Regions from separate parts of the Flavobacterium ginsengisoli genome, predicted to be linked through region 1. Evidence: riboswitches for the same ligand, from Rfam matches in the RefSeq annotation. Region 1 holds a riboswitch; the other holds the start of a gene.

Region 1 (7,797 bases):
AAAGAGAAATTGATTTTGGCTCAGGAATCTTTCGATGAGAAAAAATGGTCAGATGCAATTTACCATGCATATGCAGGATTTGTAAACGGTGCAAAAGCATTGTTATTGGCAGAAAACCAAAAAACAAATCACCACGCAGGAATCGTAGACTTGTTTGACACTGTTTTTATTGACACAAATAAAATAGAATTGAACTCAACTTTTAAAGACTTGGTTTACCAAATCAATAAAAATGAACCGTCTGAAGCTTTCGCTAAAGGTTACATTGCGCAAGCAACTGTTTTCTTTGATAAAATCGAAACTTTCAGAGCACAGGAATTAGCAAATGCATAATATAAAACCCAAAATAACTTTAGTCGGTGCAGGTCCGGGCGATCCCGATTTACTGACGCTCAAAGCTGTAAAGGCATTGGCTGAAGCTAATGTGGTTTTATACGACGCTTTGGCCAACGAAGAAATTCTGGATTACGCACCAAAAAATGCGATTCGGATTTTTGTTGGAAAAAGAATCGGAAATCATGCTTACACGCAAGATCAAATCAATCAGTTGATTGTGGATAATGCTTTAACATACGGAAACGTAGTAAGATTAAAAGGTGGAGATCCGTTTATTTTTGGAAGAGGCGGAGAAGAAATTGATTTTGCAGAAAGTTTCGGAATTGAAACTATCGTAGTTCCTGGAATTTCATCAGTAGTTGCCGTTCCAGCAAGTCAGGGAATTTCGATTACAAAAAGAGGAGTTTCAGAAAGCTTTTGGGCAATTACGGGAACAACTTCTGATAGAAAATTATCTTCAGATGTAGCTTTGGCGGCACAATCATCTGCGACAGTTGTGATCTTGATGGGAATGCACAAATTGCCTCAAATAATCGATTTGTTTCAAAAGAAGATAAAGGAAATTTACCCGTTGCAATCATCCAAAACGGAACAACAGCAGAAGAAAAAGTAGGTGTAGGAACTGTAGATTCGATTCTAAACATTGTAAAAGAAAAAGAATTAGGTTCACCGGCTATTATTGTTTTAGGCGAAGTTGTCAGAGAAAGCAATAAACTGAAAGGATTTTACGAAGAATTTCTATCAAAAGAAACCATTCATTAGAATTATATGTTCCGTTAGGAACAATTCGTTGGTAAATCATCTAATTTTGTTTAGATGAAAAAAGATTAAAATGGAACAAAACGAATTATATCCAATATTTCTAAAGCTTCACAATTTAAATGTCTTGATTGTAGGTGGAGGAAATGTAGGTCTGGAAAAGCTTTCTTTCTTGCTAAAATCAAGTCCGAATGCTAATGTTGAGGTAGTTGCACCTGATTTTCATTTAGAAATTAAGGTTTTAGCAGAAAAACATCCTTCAATTAAATTGACGGAAAAAAAGTTCAAAAAGAAAATGCTCAAAAAGCGTCACATGGTAATTGCCTGCACAGACGATTTGAAAGTAAATAAAAGGGTTTACGATTTAGCCAGAAAGCGTTATTTGATTTGCAACATTGCCGATACGCCAGATTTATGTGATTATTATTTGGGCGGAATCGTCACGAAAGGAAACGTAAAAATCGCCATTTCAACAAATGGAAAATCGCCAACAACAGCAAAGAGATTGCGCGAGTTTTTTGAAGAAGTAATTCCTGAAGATATCAATCAAATGGTTGAGAATCTGAATGAATATCGAAAGACCCTAAAAGGTAATTTTGAAGAAAAGGTTAAAAGAATGAATGAGATTACCTCTTCATTAAAAAATAAAGAGTAAAAAAGTTTGGGAAAGAAATTAATGATAAAAATCATTGAAAGTACAAGGATTTATTCGTTTCTTTGCGTTATTAAGAATGATTATAAACAACAACATAATGATTAAAACAGATATACTTATAATTGGAGCAGGCCCAACAGGTTTATTTGCCGTATTCGAGGCAGGATTGTTAAAATTAAAATGCCACATTTTAGATGCTCTTCCACAACCAGGAGGACAGCTATCAGAGTTATATCCAAAAAAACCAATTTATGATATTCCTGGATTTCCAGAAGTATTGGCAGGAGATTTAGTTGACGGATTAATGGAGCAAATCAAACAATTTGAGCCAGGATTTACTTTAGGAGAACGTGCTGAAACAGTTGAAAAGCAAGAAGACGGAACATTCATTGTAACATCAAACAAAGGAACTAAATTCCATGCACCAGTTATTGCAATCGCGGGAGGTTTAGGAAGTTTTGAGCCTCGTAAACCACTTATCGAAGATATCGAGTTTTATGAAGATAAAGGAGTAAAATACTTCATCAAAAATCCTGAGAAATTCAGAGATAAAAGAGTTGTAATTGCAGGAGGAGGAGATTCAGCATTAGACTGGTCAATTTTCTTAGCAAATGTAGCTTCAGAAGTAACTTTAATTCACAGAAGAAACGAATTTAGAGGTGCTTTAGATTCTGTAGAAAAAGTACAGGAATTAAAATCAGCTGGAAAAATCAAATTGATCACGCCAGCTGAGGTTATCGGAATCAATGGAGCAGAGCACGTAGAGTCATTAGACATCGAAGAAAACGGAGCACACCGTAAAATCGACTGTGACTATTTCATCCCACTTTTCGGATTAACACCAAAATTAGGTCCAATTGGAGACTGGGGATTAGAAATCGAGAAAAACGCCATCAAAGTAAACAATGCATTAGATTACCAAACTAACATTCCGGGAATCTTCGCCATTGGAGACGTAAATACATATCCAGGAAAATTAAAGTTAATCCTTTGCGGTTTCCACGAAGCAACTTTAATGTGTCAAGTCGCTTACTCAATCATCAACCCAGGTAAAAAATACGTATTGAAATATACAACAGTTTCTGGTGTAGACGGTTTCGACGGAACTCGTAAAGAAGCGCCGAAAGCGGTTGTTAAGGCGATTGTCTAAGTTGCTAAGATTCTGAGATACTAAGACTCTAAGATTTATTATATAGAAAGCTCAAACTTTTAGTTTGGGCTTTTTTATTGAACAGAATTTTAAACTCAGTATCTTAGTAACTCAGAATCTTAGAATCTAAATATATGGCTTTCGAAGAAGATAATGCGAAGAGAATTAGAACGTTTCTCCAATATAAAGAAGCAGACTTTTTTGAAAAGAAAATGTTTGGTGGTATTGTTTTCATGGTAGATAACAAATTATGCTGTGGAACTCGTTTAGATAAAAAAGTTGGAGAAAATCTATTGCTATGCAGAATAGATGATTCGGCTTATTTAGAGGCCATAGAAAGAGATGATGTGTTACCAATGCCTAACGCAGAAAAGCCAATGAAAAACTATGTTTTTATTACCGAAATTGGCTGGACAAGAAATCAGGATATGGAGTATTGGCTTCAACTTTGTTTAGATTTTAATCCTATTGCAAAAGCAAGTAAAAAGAAACAATGATAGCTTCAAGAATTTAGCAATATATTCTTAAACCAAATAAAACATAATTAGATTTCTAAACTTAGAATCTCAGTATCTTAGCCTCTCAGCAACTTCAAAAAAAACATTTGCAAATCGAAACCCTATTTCATACCTTTGCACTGTTCTTAAAATTATTGTTCGTTATCACGAAAGGCGGAGGGATAGACCCGATGAAACCTTAGCAACCCTTTACCATAAAGAAGGTGCTAAATTCTACTTTATACGACATTTTCCAGTATTAAAGATAGATAACACAAATACACACTCGTATTTCTCAAAACTTTTCTCGATAACATATAATATTTACTGAAACAGATTCTGTATCAGGAGCGAATCATTGGCGCATTTTTGCAGTCAATAGTTCCCGCTTTACGTTGCAATCATTTTGCTTTTTAAAGAAAAAAGCAAAATAATTTCCACTTCAATCGGGGCTAATGAGCCGGCAATAGTGCACTTTTGGAATTAATGCGAAAAAAATATCCGAAGCAAACCTAACAGGTTTAAACTTCACAATCATAATAAAAAAAACTTAGCATCTTAGAACCTCAGTATCTTAGAAGCTAAAAAAAGAAGCCATGGCAATTACAATTCAAGAAGCAATAAAAAAAAATATCCTAATCCTTGACGGAGCAATGGGAACAATGTTGCAACGCTATAATTTCTCTGAAGAAGATTTTAGAGGAGAGCGTTTCAAAGATTTTCCGCATCCGTTAAAAGGAAACAACGATTTACTATCCCTAACACAACCACAAGCGATTCGCGATGTACACGCCGCGTATTACGAAGCAGGCGCAGACATCGTGGAAACCAATACCTTCTCAGGAACGACAATCGGTATGGCCGATTATCACATGGAAGATTTGGTTTACGAGTTAAACTACGAATCGGCAAAAATCGCAAGACAAGTAGCCGATGAGTTTACTGCAAAAAATCCGGATAAACCACGTTTCGTAGCCGGTTCAATCGGACCTACAAACCGTACAGCAAGTATGTCACCAGACGTAAATGATCCGGGTTACAGAGCTGTAACATTTGACGATTTAAGAATTGCGTACAAACAACAAGCAGAAGCTTTAATGGACGGTGGCTGTGATTTACTTTTAGTAGAAACAATCTTTGATACATTAAATGCAAAAGCGAGCACTTTTTGCAATAGAAGAAGTAAAAGAAGAACGCAATATCGATATTCCAATAATGGTTTCAGGAACAATTACAGATGCTTCAGGAAGAACACTTTCAGGTCAAACAGTTGAAGCGTTTTTGATATCCGTTTCACATATTCCGTTGTTAAGTGTAGGATTCAATTGCGCCCTTGGAGCCGATTTGTTGAAACCGTATTTAAAAACATTAGCGCATAATACAAGTTTCAATGTTTCAGCACATCCAAATGCAGGATTGCCAAATGCTTTCGGACAATACGATGAAACGCCAGAACAAACTCAAGCTTTCATTAAAGAATATTTAGATGACAATTTGATTAATATTATTGGCGGTTGTTGCGGAACAACTCCAGATCATATTAGATTAATGGCGGAGGTTGCGAAGGATTATAAGCCAAGAGTGGCGCCGGTTTTATCGTAATGATTTGGTAAGTTTTAAAAATAATTTTTATAAAATTAAGTATGGAATTTCTGCTACATAGAGTTGTTCTAGATTCTTCATACGAAGAATTAATTCGAGCTTTTTCGGATTTTGAATTTTCTGAGGAATCTTACTATTGCGAAGGGAAAATAAAGCAACAAAGTTCCGGATATTGCAAATATGGCGAAGTGAAAATTATTGTAGAAAATAAGAGAAATTGGAACGGCGGTAAAATGTTTAGTTGGGAAGTTGCAGATGATGAAATACCAGTAGAATATTTAGATGTAATTGTTACAACGATAAAAACTATAGTTTACGATAGTAAAAAATCTTTCAAATTTAGAATTGTTGGAGGTTCTCATCATGTAGTTGATTCGCATAGGAGAAGTTTTGAAATGGCAACTTTTAGAGCAATTTCAAATTTAGTAGGTTTTGATAAAACAAAAGTTCAATAGGAACGAAAAATATAATATAAAATTGAAAAATTCGGTAAACATAAACGTCTTATGAAACCGAGTTCGCGTGAGGGATAGAAGTGAAAAGCCCACAGCCTGACGAAGGAAGTGCGAGGACTTGTAACGGATAGCCCGGTTCGCCACGGCGAAACACGCCCAAATTAATAAAAGATTACAGGTTTAAAAGCCTAAAAAATATAGAATAAAAAAAACTTAGAACCTTAGAATCTCAGGATCTTAGTAACTTAAAAAGAAATGACAGAAAAAAGAAGAGACCTTGTATTATCAGGATTAGAACCGTTGATTATTACGCCGGAAAGTGTTTTCGTGAATGTTGGTGAGCGTACGAATGTAACAGGTTCAAGAAAATTCCTAAGACTAATCAAGGAAGAGAAATATGACGAGGCGCTTGATATTGCAAGACAACAGGTAGAAGGTGGAGCACAAATCATCGATATTAATATGGATGAAGGAATGCTTGACGGAGTTACTGCAATGACTAAATTTTTGAATTTAATCGCTGCGGAACCAGACATTTCGAGAGTGCCGATTATGATCGACAGTTCGAAATGGGAAATCATTGAAGCAGGTCTAAAAGTAGTACAAGGAAAAAGCGTTGTAAACTCGATTTCGTTAAAAGAAGGAGAAGAAGCCTTTATTCACCACGCCAAATTAATCAAACGTTACGGAGCGGCGGCGATTGTTATGGCTTTCGACGAAGTAGGTCAGGCTGATAATTACGATCGTAGAGTAGAAATTTGTGCGCGTTCGTATGATATTTTGGTGAACAAAGTAGGATTCCCTCCGCAGGATATTATTTTCGATTTAAATATTTTCCCAGTTGCAACGGGAATGGAAGAACATAGATTGAACGCATTGGATTTCTTTAGAGGAACAAAATGGGTTCGTGAAAATTTGCCTCATGCGCACATCAGCGGTGGAGTAAGTAATGTTTCATTCTCTTTTAGAGGAAATGATACGGTTCGTGAAGCCATGCACTCGGTATTTTTATACCACGCAATTAAAAATGGAATGACGATGGGAATCGTTAATCCAGAAATGCTTACGATTTACGATGATATTCCGAAAGACTTATTAGAATACGTTGAAGATGTAATTCTGGACAGACGTGACGACGCTACAGAAAGATTGTTAGATTTTGCAGACAGCGTAAAAGGAGAAGCAAAAAGCGATGAAAAAACCGTTCAAGAATGGCGTTTTGGAACTGTTCAGGAGCGTATTACACATTCGTTAGTAAAAGGAATCGATGCTTTTATTGAAGAAGATGTTGAAGAAGCACGTTTAGGTCGCTACAAAACCAATTGAAGTTATTGAAATCAACTTAATGGCCGGAATGAATGTAGTTGGAGATTTGTTCGGAAGCGGAAAAATGTTCCTGCCTCAGGTGGTGAAATCGGCTCGTGTAATGAAAAAAGCGGTGGCTTATTTATTGCCGTTTATCGAAGCGAGCAAACAAGTGGGAGACAAACAAGGAAACGGAAAAATCTTGATGGCAACCGTAAAAGGTGACGTTCACGATATTGGAAAAAACATCGTTTCGGTAGTTTTGGCTTGTAACAATTATGAGATTGTAGATCTTGGTGTTATGGTGCCTCCGGAAAAAATCATTGCAGCGGCAATAGAACATGAAGTAGATATCATCGGATTAAGCGGATTGATCACGCCTTCGCTTGACGAAATGGTTTATTTAGCCAAAGAATTAGATAAACAAGATATTAAAATCCCGATTATGATTGGTGGAGCAACCACTTCACGCGCGCATACTGCCGTGAAAATTGCACCTCAGTACAGAGAAACGGTAATTCACGTAAACGATGCTTCTAGAGCCGTTACCGTTGCAGGAAACCTGTTAGATCATAACCGAAAAATATATGCGGCAGATATTCGTGCAGAATACGACTCTTTTAGAGAAACGTTTTTAAATCGTTCAAGAGATAAAAACTTCCTGACGATTGAAGATGCTCGTAAAAACAAATTGCCATTGGATTGGTCTGAATATACTCCAGTTAAACCAAAAGTAATTGGTGCACAGACGATCGAAATAGAATTGGATGTTTTGGTTCCATATATCGACTGGACGCCATTTTTTCAGACTTGGGAATTGTATGGAAAATATCCTGCGATTTTAACGGATGAGGTTGTAGGTAAAGAAGCGACTTCTGTTTTTAACGATGCTCAGGCGATGTTGAAAGTAATTTTAGCTGAGAAAAAACTGAAAGCAAAAGGTATTTACGGAATTTTCCCTGCGAATCAGGTAAATGACGATGATATCGAATTGCGTGATGAAAACGGAAAAGTTTTGGAGAAATTCTTGACGCTTCG
Region 2 (7,797 bases), 2.0 Mb from region 1:
GCGGTAAATGGAAATTGATGATTCTAAGGTTTTTAACCAACAGAACGCATCAGGTGATTCATTTTAAAAAAATGCAACGTGAAATTGATGGTATTTCGGCTAAAATGCTCAGCAAAGAACTCAAAGAATTGGAGACCAATTTACTCATTACCAGATCTGAACAAAATACCAAACCAGCGACTGTCGTTTATGCCATTACCGAATATGGCAAATCGGTGCTTCCTGTTACCGAAACCTTAGTCAATTGGGGATTGGCACATAGAGAAAAAAATTATCGAATCGATTAGTAAATAAATTTTAAACACATAGAAAGATAGTTTTATCTATAAATACGTTTCAGTTGTTCAAAAACATAGCGATTTGAGAAACTAGTTTATTTCTAAGTCTTTTTACAAAATAGAAAAATCTATGTTTCTATGGGTAAAACCTAACAGGTTCTGAAAACCTATTAGGACTACTACTAACTAATCTAACTTAAACCAATCTTTTACCTCTTTTTCTATATTATCTTTTATTTTGGGATTTTCAAATTCGTTTGAAACCGAATTATATTCGTAATCTTTTTTCCATTTTTTATAATTCAACGCTACTTTTTCAATTGCGTCACAGATATAAAAAAGTTCTTCATTAGTCGTAATGGGATGCAAGGATAAACGAACCCAACCTGGTTTATTGGTCTGATTTCGTTGCAATAATTCATTGGTAATTTCAGCCGATTTCTTTTCATTGATATTGAAGAGATAATGCGCATAAGTACTGGCGCAAGACCAGCCTCCGCGAACCTGAATCCCGAAACGATCATTTAAAAGCCTTACAATCAAATTGTAGTGAATATCTTCGATTACAAAAGAAACACAGCCAATTCTTTCTGTTGTTAAATCTCCTAGAATAGATAATCCGGGAATTTTTTGTAGTCTAGAAAAACAGAGATCGAGCAATTCTTTTTCTCTATTTTTAATATTTTCCACTCCCATCTGCTCTTTTAATTCTAAAGCCAAAGCAGTTCTAATAACTTGAAGAAAACCTGGGGTTCCACCATCTTCTCTAACTTCTATAACATCGCTATAACAATATTTTCCTAAAGGATTGGTCCATTTTACGTTGCCTCCACCTGGATTATCAGGAAAATCGGATTGGTATAATTTTTCATTGAAAACCAAAATACCGCAAGTTCCAGGTCCGCCTAAAAATTTATGAGGCGAAAAGAAAATCGCATCCAATTGTTCTTCTGGATCTTTTGGATGCATATTGATTTTGACATATGGTGCAGAAGCCGCAAAATCTACAAAACAAAGTCCACCATTTTGATGCATAATTTTGGCCAATTCATGATATGGCGTAATAATTCCGGTAACATTCGAACAAGCCGTAAACGAACCTATTTTTAAGCTTCGATCGGCATATTTTTTAATTTCATCTGAAAGAACTTTTGGATCAACCAGATTGTTTTCGTCTGGCGAAAGAATTACAACATCTGCATTAATTTCATACCACGGAACTTGATTGGAATGATGTTCCATGTGCGTGATAAAAACAACTGGTTTATCTGCTTCCAATTCGTAGTTTTTTCGCACTCCAATAATACGCTGCAGTTTAGATAAAGCAGCCGTCATTCCGCTTCCTGTTGTAACTAAAACATCTGATTCGCTGGCATTAACCGCTTTTTTAATAATTTCTCTAGCGTGCTGATAGGCATAAGTAGACGTTTTTCCTGTCTGACTAGAAAATGAATGCGTATTGGCTATCATTGGACCAATTTTATTGAGCATTATATCTTCGATCGGAGTGTATAATCTTCCACTGGCAACCCAGTCTGCATAAACTAGATTTTGTTCTCCGTAAACCGATTCAAAAGTATGCTCAATTCCTACTGTGTTTTCTCTAAACTTAGAGAAGTGACACTCCGATTCTGTTGGTTTTGTTGTTGGCTCAATAGCATTCATATCCTTATCATTTTAAATTAACTAATTGTATTTTTTGTTGTGCTTTTTTTAGAATCAAATTTTATTCTCCAAAAGCGCTTTTAATGTAGACTGCAATTCTTCTCCGTGCAGGTTTTTGGCAACGATTATTCCTTTTGAATCTACTAGATAATTACCCGAATTGCTCTTACTCCATATAATTTGGCAACAGCACTGTTCCAGAAAAGCAAGTCAGAAACATGTGTCCATGTCAAATTATCGTCTTGAATTCCTTTAATCCAATTTTCTTTCTTTTTATCTAATGAAATTGCTACAATATTGAATCCTTTATCATGAAATTCTTTGTAAGCCGCAACAATATTTGGATTCTCTTTTCGGCATGGTCCGCACCATGAAGCCCAAAAATCAACCAAAGTGTAGCCTTTTAAATTATCATAAAGGCGAACTGGCTTTCCATCAGGATCTTTGGCAGTAAAATCTGGGGCTTTTTTACCAACCGCTAATCCGTCTAACACGGTAACCAGTTCTTTTAGTTCTTTCACGTAAGTGATATTCTGAAGGCTTTTATCTAATAAAGCAATATTTTGAGTGATTTGCTCTGGTGTTAATCTATACGACCAGTTTCTATATAAAACATAAGCCGAAACAATAGATTTTGGATGTTCTGTAATGAATTTACTAATTTCAACATCTTTGGTCTTTTTATAGGTTTCGAACAAATCTTGAGAAGCCGAACCTTCAACCACAGAAGCCGTATAATATTTCTTCGGACTTAGTTTTACTGTTATCGGATCTTTTTCAAGAAAAATATACAATGGCGAACTTTCTGTATTAACGCTTAGACCATATAATTCTGGCGTTTTTACTTTCGTTTTAAAACTAAAATTTCCGTCTTTTACTTTTACAGAATCAATAGTCGTAAACATTTTATTGTGAAACTTCTGCAGGTAAACATATTGTGCCACTGTGTCGACAACAGTTCCTTTCAATTGTAAATTGCTTTCCTGAGCTTGAGTTTGAAGCGCTCCAAGAAACAAAGCAAAACCTAGTAGTATTTTTTTCATTTTATTTTTAGTATTTTAAGATTAGACAAAAGAATTTTGTGCCAATGCCTAAAGCCATCAGCGCTATTGTTATTTTATAAAAGAAATCTGGAAAAGATTACTGTTTTAGAATTCAGAAAAAAGCAAAGCTATTTTCTTCAAAAATTGAATTCAAAAGTTCATAACCGGCATATAATATTGATTCTGCTTTCATTGTAATAAAAATTTTTAGTATGGATGATCTTAAACAGATTTACTGAAGAAATCTTTCTTATCTACCCGCACACGGCGGAAGGATTTAGCACCTTATTCGGCAACAGGTTGCTAAGACTTCATTGGGCCTATTCCCTCAGTCTTTCTGGATAAGTATCATTATATAACTTTTCTGTGATACAAATATATACTAATTCTACATAATTAGTCAAGTTTAAAATATAATTTTTTGTTTTTTTTTATTAAAAAAATACTTTTACAAATCACAAATACATAAAAATCAATAAATTAAACCTGAAAACATTATTTAGGAACGGCATTTTTTATAAAAGAAATTCATACGTTTTACACTTAAAAGAGAAAAAACATTATTTATTCTGGAAGAAAAACGTGCAAATATTTATTTTTTTCAAGGCTAGAAAGACCTTCTTTCAGTCCGTTTTTGAGGTTTGAAGTAATTAATCCCAACACTTGTTTTAGATCATTGAAATTATTGGGTTTCACAAAATAACAGACAGCACCCAAATTGGCAGCGGCATCCATATCATTTTTATATGACGAAGTCGAAATCATTATTACGGGAATGTCTTTATAATGTTCCTCTGCCTTTAATTGTTTTAAACATTCCCAGCCATTCATAATCGGCATATTTAAATCTAAGAAAACTACGCCTGGCACTTTATCTTGAGCTTTCAACAATTTTAGCACTCCGCTTCCATTTTCAGAACAATGGCAAACAATACTTTCATCTATCTCCGCCAATGCTTCACAGAACATTTCTGCATCGTCCTTATCATCATCAGCTAATAAAATCATATTTTCTCCCATAATTAAATGTCTTTTGCTTTTTGTACAAACGGCAAGGTAATAATAAAAATAGCTCCTTTATTAGAAATTCCTGTTGCAGTAATGCTTCCGCCATGACGTTCGGCTATTTTTTTGCAAAGTGACAAACCTAAACCTGTGCCTTCGTATCGATCCTTAGAATTTAATCGCGTAAAAGTTTCAAAAATGCGTCCTGTTTGATCAAGGTCAAAACCAATTCCGTTATCCTCTACTGTAATTATTGCCACTTTATTACCTGCTTCAATTTGTTCTGTTGCTGTAATATTAATTTGAGGCGGAATGTTTTCTTGGGCGAATTTAATAGAATTATTAATTAGATTATAAAACAGCTGATATAGCAATACCGAAGCTCCTTCTATAACTGGAAGCTCTTCAAAATAAATTTTGCCATTTGCTTCCTGAAGCGCAATTTCAAGATCATTTTCTATGTTTTTAATCACTTCGTTTAAATCGACTATTGTTGTTTTTTGCGAATCGGCATTCATTTTAGAATACGCAAGAACACCATCAATCATATTAAACATACGATCTGCTGCAACATGAATTCGTTCAATATATTTTGATGAAGATTCGTCTAACTGCTCTTCCATATGCTCTTCTAAGCGGCTCAAAAATGTCTTTATTTTTCGAACAGGCTCTTTTAAATCGTGCGAAGCAACGTGAGCAAACTGCTGTAAATCTTCATTAGAACGCTGTAATTCTTTGGTACGATCTGCTACTAGAATTTCTAGTTTTTCGGTCGTAGACTTTTGTTCATGAATATCGGTACAAGTTCCAAACCAATTAGTAAGCACCCCTTCTTTATCTCTAATAGGAAGCGCTTTACTTAAAAACCAGCGGTATTCGCCTGTATTTGCATTTCTTAAGCGAAACTCTATCTGATAAGGAAATTCTGCACGAACACTTTCGTACCATCTTTTAGAAACCAAATACACATCATCGGGATGCAATTTTGAAATCCAGCTCGAATCTCCAAATTCATGTTCTTCAAAACCTGTATATTCGTACCAGCGACTGTTGTAGTAATCGACAAAACCATCTGGATCTGCTGTCCAAATAATTTGAGGAATAAGATCTGCAAGCTGTCTAAACTTTTCTTCGCTTTCTGTGATAACGTTTTGAAGTTCTTTCTGCGAAGTAATATCACTTGATGCTCCAAACCATTCGATAATTTTTTCTTGATCGTCTAATATCGGAACTACTCTTGAAAAAACCCATCTAACAGAATCGTCCTCATTAACTGCTTTGTGTTCCATTTCAAAAATGGATTTTTCGACAATCGATTTAGAAATAAGGTCAACGGCTTGTCGCAAATCTGTAGTATGAATAAACTTATCTAACCAATTGATGCCACGTTCTCCCGAATTAGACAAGCCTCCTTCTCCTTCCAAATTTTGCATAATCATCCAATCGGCATCCATTCGATAAACCAAGTCTGATGATGCGTTGACTAAAGCTCGAAAACGGCTTTCGCTTTCTTCCATTTTTTGGCGCGCCACAACTTGTTGTGTAACCTCAACCGCTACTTGAATCATTCCTGTTATTTCTCCATCTTCAATTAACGGACGATAAGCCAAGTTATAATAATAGTCTTTTAATTCTCCTGTTCGATTATGCGGAACCAAAACTTCACTTTGGTCAAAAGGAATTCCTTCGTTGTAAACCTTTAAAACCTGTTCCCAAACATATTGTCCTTCCAGTTCTGGCAAGACATCAATCAAGCGCATTCCGATAATTTCTTCTCCGCGACCAATCATTTGCAACATATGCTTATTGATTTGCTCAATTACAAGATTATCGCCTCGCAACACTAACGTTGGTGCCGGTGTTTGATGAATCATTTTGCGGAAACGATTCTCACTTTGTCTGCAATTTTTCTTCAGCTTGTTTGCTTTCTGTAATATCCCTTGTAGTTCCTGCGACAAACTCTACTTCTCCTTTTTCATTAAAAACAGGAACAAAAATATAATCGTAAATTCTTCTTCCCAATTCGGCGTGAGGAAAAGAAACCGTTCCTCGAATTGGTTTTCTCTCAGAAATCACAGTATCTATTTCTTTTTCGTGCATTTCGGCATGCCAATCTTCGTAACCATTTTCAATTAAACCGCGTCCAATAGAGTCTTCTGCCGTTTTTCCCCACATGCTCAACAAAGCTTTGTTAGCATAGGCAAACTTATAATCGCGATCAAATACATAAACCAAATCTGGTGTCCCATTTAATATAGAATCATAAAGTCTTTTTTGTTTTTCTGCATCAATCAATGCATTATTCAGAGCAGTTTCGGCATGCTTCTTTTCGGTAACATCTTCCATTGTCACGACTAACATTTCGTCTTGTTTTACAACAGTAAATCCGAAACATTGTTTTCCATTTTCATCGCCGTACCATTGCTCAAAATTGGCTGTAATACCAGTTTCTGCCGTTTCAATAAATTGCTCCAAAATATTGGTTCCTTCTATTTTAGAGAAAATCGTACTGAATCTTTTGCCTTTGTAGTCTTTATTATCGATCCAGTTTATAATACAAGAATTAAACAACAATATTGAAAAATCTTCGACTTTGTCTTTATTATCGTACAAAGATTTTAAAACTGCAATTCCATTAGGTGCAGAATTAAAAACGGTCTGAAAAAGCTCTAAATTACTTATTAGCTCCATTATCGTACTGAGTGATAGTTTTCTAAAGTTGTCTTATAGTGTAAAAGGCATGTAAATTGTTAATTTCCTTCTCAAATATAGAGAAAAACGTTTTTACTTTAAACATTTGTTAAAAATGATTTTGATTTAATAAGACATCTTTAAACCCCATTATCAATCTCCTATTATGCATAGCAACAAAAAAGCTGAATCGTTAGGATTCAGCTTTTCGTTTTATACATTTACTAGTAAATTACTTCTTAATAGAATCAGCCTTAACTGTTGCTGTTGTGTCTATATCGACTGTATCCATGTCTGGTCCTACAGTGTCCATTGTTTTTTGAATAGAATCATTTTCATATGAATCTATCGTAGTGCTTTCGTTTTTTTTACAAGAAAATGATAATCCTGCCAAAAAAACTAAGAGGGCAATTTTTATTTTTATTTGCTTTTTCATAATCGTATATTTTTAATTGAATATTTTCTTCTTTAAATATTATAAAAATAGCGATTTCAGCTTTTAGTTTTTTTACACAATTCCACTAACTTGTTATATATCAACAAATTTACTTTATAAAAATGCTAAACTAGTAATAAAAAAGAGCAGAAGTTTTTCTGCTCTTTTTTATCATTTTTAATCTATTTTAGTTGCATCATTTTCGGCAATATCTCTATTGAAATTATTTTTATGCCTAAGTTCTTCATAATCGGCATCATCTCCCCAATCGCCTGTGTTTTGTTGATGAATAGGATGATTTTCTTCGTTTAACAGTTCCTGTTTGTTTTCATCATTTGGAAAATACATATGGTATCCTAAGATTGGATCCCAATTTGATTCTTGAGTACGATCAATACCATCTTGGAATAAATCGTTTTGTTCATTTCTTGTATCCATTTTCTATAATTTTATACTCTCAAAAATTGAAAGCCCGATTATTATTTCATTCCTAAGTTAGTAAAATTCAATAAATTAAACCATAACTACTTATATCATTTAACGAAAAATTTACATGATTTGCTTATAGACTTTCAATTGATTTTTGATTTAACCAATAGTCTCCAATAAAATGTCTAAGAATAATAATTACCTTTAGATTCCGCTAAACACCAATTATGACTGAGATTTTCAAAATGTT

Evidence for each region. Region 1 has a riboswitch for S-adenosylmethionine ahead of P5P87_RS13805 (homocysteine S-methyltransferase family protein). Riboswitches for the same ligand answer to the same signal wherever they lie in the genome.
Region 2: linked by a shared signal. The riboswitch ahead of P5P87_RS23640 (TlpA disulfide reductase family protein) and the one ahead of P5P87_RS13805 (homocysteine S-methyltransferase family protein) in region 1 are both predicted to bind S-adenosylmethionine.

Annotation. Positions count from the first base shown of each region.
Region 1 covers NZ_CP121110.1:2,966,143-2,973,939, reverse strand. Annotated here, with positions in the region: gene P5P87_RS13830 (HEPN domain-containing protein) at 1-333, shown strand, start outside; partial or broken gene cobA (uroporphyrinogen-III C-methyltransferase) at 326-1,098, shown strand; gene P5P87_RS13820 (precorrin-2 dehydrogenase/sirohydrochlorin ferrochelatase family protein) at 1,169-1,750, shown strand; gene P5P87_RS13815 (NAD(P)/FAD-dependent oxidoreductase) at 1,848-2,900, shown strand; gene P5P87_RS13810 (TfoX/Sxy family protein) at 3,035-3,397, shown strand; SAM riboswitch class I at 3,557-3,673, shown strand; partial or broken gene P5P87_RS13805 (homocysteine S-methyltransferase family protein) at 3,994-4,999, shown strand; gene P5P87_RS13800 (hypothetical protein) at 5,041-5,454, shown strand; partial or broken gene metH (methionine synthase) at 5,710-7,797, shown strand, end outside.
Region 2 covers NZ_CP121110.1:4,970,202-4,977,998, reverse strand. Annotated here, with positions in the region: gene P5P87_RS23650 (winged helix-turn-helix transcriptional regulator) at 1-287, shown strand, start outside; gene P5P87_RS23645 (aminotransferase class V-fold PLP-dependent enzyme) at 465-1,943, opposite strand; gene P5P87_RS23640 (TlpA disulfide reductase family protein) at 2,087-2,986, opposite strand; SAM riboswitch class I at 3,234-3,334, opposite strand; gene P5P87_RS23635 (response regulator) at 3,551-4,006, opposite strand; gene P5P87_RS23630 (PAS domain-containing sensor histidine kinase) at 4,009-5,865, opposite strand; gene P5P87_RS23625 (PAS domain-containing protein) at 5,882-6,682, opposite strand; gene P5P87_RS23620 (hypothetical protein) at 6,915-7,118, opposite strand; gene P5P87_RS23615 (hypothetical protein) at 7,296-7,556, opposite strand; gene P5P87_RS23610 (helix-turn-helix transcriptional regulator) at 7,775-7,797, shown strand, end outside.